Regions from separate parts of the Mesorhizobium sp. Cs1299R1N3 genome, predicted to be linked through region 2. Evidence: predicted binding sites of a transcription regulator. Region 2 holds the regulator's gene; the other holds the start of a gene.
The links. The regulator PhoB, encoded in region 2, activates phosphate uptake and scavenging genes when phosphate is short. The targets are predictions, from matches to a motif close to TGTCATNNANCTGTCAT.
Positions count from the first base shown of each region.

Region 1: the regulator PhoB is predicted to act here: its motif matches at 1,176-1,192, upstream of O7B34_RS16695 (DUF1045 domain-containing protein).

Region 1 covers NZ_JAPYKQ010000006.1:317,071-319,521, forward strand. The annotation lists gene O7B34_RS16685 (DUF3329 domain-containing protein) at 1-54, shown strand, start outside; gene iolB (5-deoxy-glucuronate isomerase) at 267-1,079, shown strand; gene O7B34_RS16695 (DUF1045 domain-containing protein) at 1,334-2,041, shown strand; gene O7B34_RS16700 (alpha-D-ribose 1-methylphosphonate 5-triphosphate diphosphatase) at 2,077-2,451, shown strand, end outside.
Region 2 covers NZ_JAPYKQ010000007.1:100,486-102,936, forward strand. The annotation lists gene pstB (phosphate ABC transporter ATP-binding protein PstB) at 1-416, shown strand, start outside; gene phoU (phosphate signaling complex protein PhoU) at 442-1,149, shown strand; gene phoB (phosphate regulon transcriptional regulator PhoB) at 1,169-1,858, shown strand; gene O7B34_RS17380 (ROK family protein) at 1,861-2,451, opposite strand, start outside.

The DNA.
Region 1 (2,451 bases), on a different contig from region 2:
TATCTCTACAAGCCGGCTGAAGCAAAAGAGGCCGAGCCCGAACCGAAGGAGTGACTGGTCGCGTAGGCGATTAGCTTGCAGCGCCTCTCGCTTCGTCATCCTGGGGTCTCCGCGACGGAGCTTCGCTCCTGCTTCGCCCCAGGATGACGAAGTTGAGAGGGCCTCGGCCAATCTGAGGCGTCTGCGATGATCCTTTTGAACAACCGGTGAAATCGTCGGCCTGGACAAGCTGCAACCCGTCAAGCCACTGGAATAGGAGAGACAAAATGTCCAAACTGCTCGTCAAAGCCGACAAGGGCCATGGCCGCGTCGCGCATGTGACGCCGAAAAGCGCCGGCTGGACTTATGTCGGTTTCGACCTGCATCGGTTGAAACCAGGCGAAAGCGCCTCGGGAAAGATGGACGACCGTGAGGTCTGCCTGGTGTTCGTGACCGGCAAGGGTACCGCGACAGCCGCCGGCAAGGATCTCGGCCTGCTCGGCGAGCGCATGTCGCCTTTCGAGGGCAAGCCGTGGTCCGTCTACGTGCCGCAGGGATCGGACTGGTCGGTGACGGCCGATTCCGAGCTGGAACTTGGCGTGTGCTCGGCGCCCGGCCTTGGCGGTGGCCTGCCGGTTCGGGTGATCGGACCGGACGATCTCGGCCAGGAGGTGCGGGGCAAGGGCACCAACACGCGCTATGTCACCAACATACTGCCGGAAGGCCAGCCCGCCGACTCATTGCTGGTGGTCGAGGTCATCACGCCCGGCGGCCACACGTCGAGCTACCCGCCGCACAAGCACGACCAGGACAACCTGCCCGCTGAATCCTATCTAGAGGAGACCTACTACCATCGCCTCAACCCGCCGCAGGGCTTTGCCTTCCAGCGCGTCTATACCGACGCCGACAAGGATGGCCGGCGCGCGCTGGACGAAGCCATGGCGATCGAGGACGGCGACGTGGTGCTGGTGCCCAAGGGCTATCACCCCTGCGCCGCCTGCCACGGCTATGACCTCTATTATCTCAATGTGATGGCCGGGCCGAAGCGGACGTGGAAATTCCACAATGCGCCCGAGCACGAATGGCTGATGAAGGCCTGACCGTCCTGCGGTTCCGGCTGAACCTATTGGTCCAGCTCGGGAAAATCGTCGGCTAACGACCCTGAGGCTCGATTTGCCTTCGAAAACCCTTCAAAGCTTCGTCAATCCGTCATGGAAATCACCTATGGCAACGGTTCCAGTGCATGTCGCCCAAAAGTGCGTAGCGGTTTTGGGATGACGACTTGCACCAAATGAAGACGTAAAGCGCGTCGCTCCCTCACTTCAAACGCGGCGCGCTTTAACGAGGACTTCCCATGCGTTATGCCATTTATTTCACTCCCCGGCAGGACGAGCCGCTGGCGCGCATCGCCGCCAACTGGCTGGGCCGCGACCCGTTCGGTGCCGCGACCAGGCCTGTTGAGGCCGTTGCCGACTTGTCGGCGGCGGAAGTGGCCTTCCACACCGCTTCGGCGCGCCGCTATGGTTTCCACGCCACGCTGAAAGCGCCCTTCCACCTGGCTGCCACCGAGACCGAGGCTTCGCTGCGCGCGGCGCTCGACCGTTTTGCCGAAGCAACGCCTGTCGTGACGATCCCGCGCCTTGTCGTCAGCCAGATCGACGGCTTCTTCGCGCTGGTGCCGGATGGTGCGCTGCCTCCGCTCAACCGCTTCGCCGACGACGTCGTGCGCGATTTCGACCGGTTTCGGGCGCCGTTGAGCGAGGCCGAGATCGAGCGGCGCAGTCCGGATTCGCTGAAGCCGGCCGAGTTTCGCAATCTCTGCCAATGGGGTTACCCCTATGTCTTCGAGACCTTCCGCTTCCACATGACCCTGTCCGGCCGGGCCGGACCGCAGGAAAGCCCTCGTCTGCGCGCGGCGATCGACAGCCTTTTCGCCGATGTGTTGCGCCAGCCCGTGCTGGTGGATGCGCTGACATTGTTTGTCGAACCCGAACCCGGTGCGCCGTTCATGGCGCTTTCCCAGCACGCGCTCGGACGCCGCCCAGCCCGGAAAATCGCCTGAACGAACCCGACTGCAAGAACCAAGGACTACCCGCAATGACCGTCGAAACTGTTCTTTCCAACGCCCGCATCGTTCTTGCCGACGAGATCGTCGAAGGTTCGCTGGTGCTGCGCGACGGCTTTATCGCCGGCATCGATGCTGGCACTGGCGGCATCGGCGAGGACACGGGCGGCGACTATATCATTCCCGGGCTGGTCGAACTCCACACCGATCATCTCGAAGGCCATTACGCGCCGCGCCCGAAAGTGCGCTGGAACCCGATCGCCGCGGTGCTTGCCCATGACGCGCAGGTCGCGACCGCCGGCATTACCACCGTGCTCGACGCGCTCCGCGTGGGCATGGACGAAGACGCCGACCTGACATTGGACGACATCCGCAAGCTGGCCGATGCGATCGAGGACAGCGTTGCG
Region 2 (2,451 bases):
AGATCAGCAAGGCCGAAATGGACGGCCGTGTCGAGCAGGCGCTGAAGCGCGCCGCATTGTGGACCGAGGTCAAGGACAAGCTGAACGCCAGCGGCCTCAGCCTGTCAGGCGGCCAGCAGCAGCGTCTTTGCATCGCCCGCACCGTGGCGGTGAAGCCGGAGGTCATCCTGCTCGACGAGCCGGCCTCGGCGCTCGATCCGCTGTCGACCGCCAAGATCGAGGAACTGATCGACGAGTTGCAGGCCGACTACACGATCGTCATCGTCACCCACAATATGCAGCAGGCGGCGCGCGTGTCACGCCAGACGGCTTTCATGTATCTGGGCGAACTGGTCGAATTCGACAAGACCGAGAAGATCTTCACGTCGCCTCGCGAGAAGCGCACCCAGGACTACATCACCGGCCGCTTCGGCTGATATCACGCATACGAGGACCAGGATCATGGCCGAACATACAGTCGCAGCCTTCGACGAGGATCTCGGACAGATCAGCAGGCTGATCAGCGACATGGGCGATCTCGCCGGCACGATGGTCGGCGGCGCCACCAAGGCGCTGCTGAATTCCGATAACGCGCTGGCACAGCGCGTCGTCTCCGACGATGCCATCATGGACGCGCGCCAGCGCGAACTCGACGACCGCGCCATCACCCTGATCGCCAAGCGTCAGCCGATGGCCGACGATCTGCGTCACGTCGTCGGCTCGATCCGGATGGCGGGCGATCTCGAGCGCATCGGCGACCTTGCCAAGAACATTGCCAAGCGCGTCGGCTCCGTCGGCCTCTCCGCCACGCCGCGCGACCTGTCGCATTCGATCGACTCCATGGCGCAGCTGGTGCTGATCCAGGTGCAGGGCGTGGTCGAGGAATACGCGGCCGGCGATGCCGCCGCGCTCGCCAAGCTCAGGAATGACGACGAACGCATCGATGTCAAATACACATCGGTGTTCCGCGAACTCCTGACCTACATGATGGAGGATCCGCGCAACATCACGGCTTGCACGCATCTTTTGTTCTGCGCCAAGAATCTCGAACGCATCGGCGACCACGTGACCAACATTGCCGAGAATGCATATTATGTGCTGACCGGCACGCAACTGCCCGCCAACCGTCCGAAGCAGGACGAGACGGCGATGTCGGTGCCGGCGGCTTGACGGCAGGGATGATCAATCGATGATCGCGCCACGCATCATGGTGGTGGAGGACGAGGAGCCGCTCGGCGTGCTCCTCCGCTACAATCTGGAATCGGAAGGCTACCAGGTCGAGGTGGTGACGCGCGGCGACGAAGCCGAGATCCGCCTCCAGGAGAACGTGCCCGACCTCCTGGTGCTCGACTGGATGGTGCCGGCGGTTTCCGGCATCGAACTCTGTCGGCGCCTGCGAATGCGGCCCGAGACCGAGAGGCTGCCGATCATCATGCTGACGGCGCGCGGCGAGGAGAGCGACCGCGTGCGCGGCCTCTCGACCGGTGCCGACGACTATCTGGTCAAGCCGTTCTCGACACCGGAATTCATGGCCCGGGTCAAGGCGCTGCTGCGCCGCGCCAAGCCGGAAGTGCTGTCCAGCGTGCTCAAGGTCGGCGACATCGTGCTCGACCGGGAATCGCACCGGGTCTATCGCAAGAAGAGCGAGATCCGGCTCGGGCCGACCGAGTTCCGCCTGCTCGAATTCATGATGCGTCATCCCGGTCGCGTGTTCTCGCGCAGCCAGCTGCTCGACAATGTCTGGGGCGAGACGATCTATATCGACGAGCGCACCGTGGACGTGCATGTCGGCCGGCTGCGCAAGGCGGTCAACAACGGCCGCATGCCGGACGTGATCCGCACCATTCGCGGCGCGGGCTACGCGATCCGCGAAGACTGAAATCAGGCTACATTCTTGCCCGGAACGCCGGGCCTCGCCAGCACGCCCGGCGCGAAAATCTCCTGGTCGACGAAGGTCAGCGCCCGCATGGCGCAACCTTCGCGGATGAGCGGCAGCTCGTTCGGCTCGGTGTCGAAGGAAATCGATTCCGAATGCTGGCCGCCGGCGGTCTGGGCGATGGCCTCGCGCAAGGCCGGCTCGATTAGGTCGAAGGCGGCGGCGCTGACGCCGACCATGGCGACGGGTGCGGGATCGATCAGAGCGAACAGGCTGCCCAGCCCATAGCCCAGCGCCTCGCCGGCCTTGCGATAGGCTTCGCGCTCCGGTCCGTCTTTCTCCCTTGCCGTCGCGGCGAGTGCCCGCATCTGCGCATCGCTGACATCGGCGACCGGTTCGGCGTCCTCGCCAAGCTGCCTGGCGTTGCGCCAGATGGCGTAGTTGCCGGCATAGGCCTCGACGCAGCCGCGCCGCCCGCAGCGGCAGAGCGCGCCTCCCGGGCGATGGATCATGTGGCCGAACTCGCCTCCCGACGAATGCGTGCCGGTGAAAAGCTCGCCCTTCAGCACCAGGCCCATGCCAATGCCGTGCGAGAG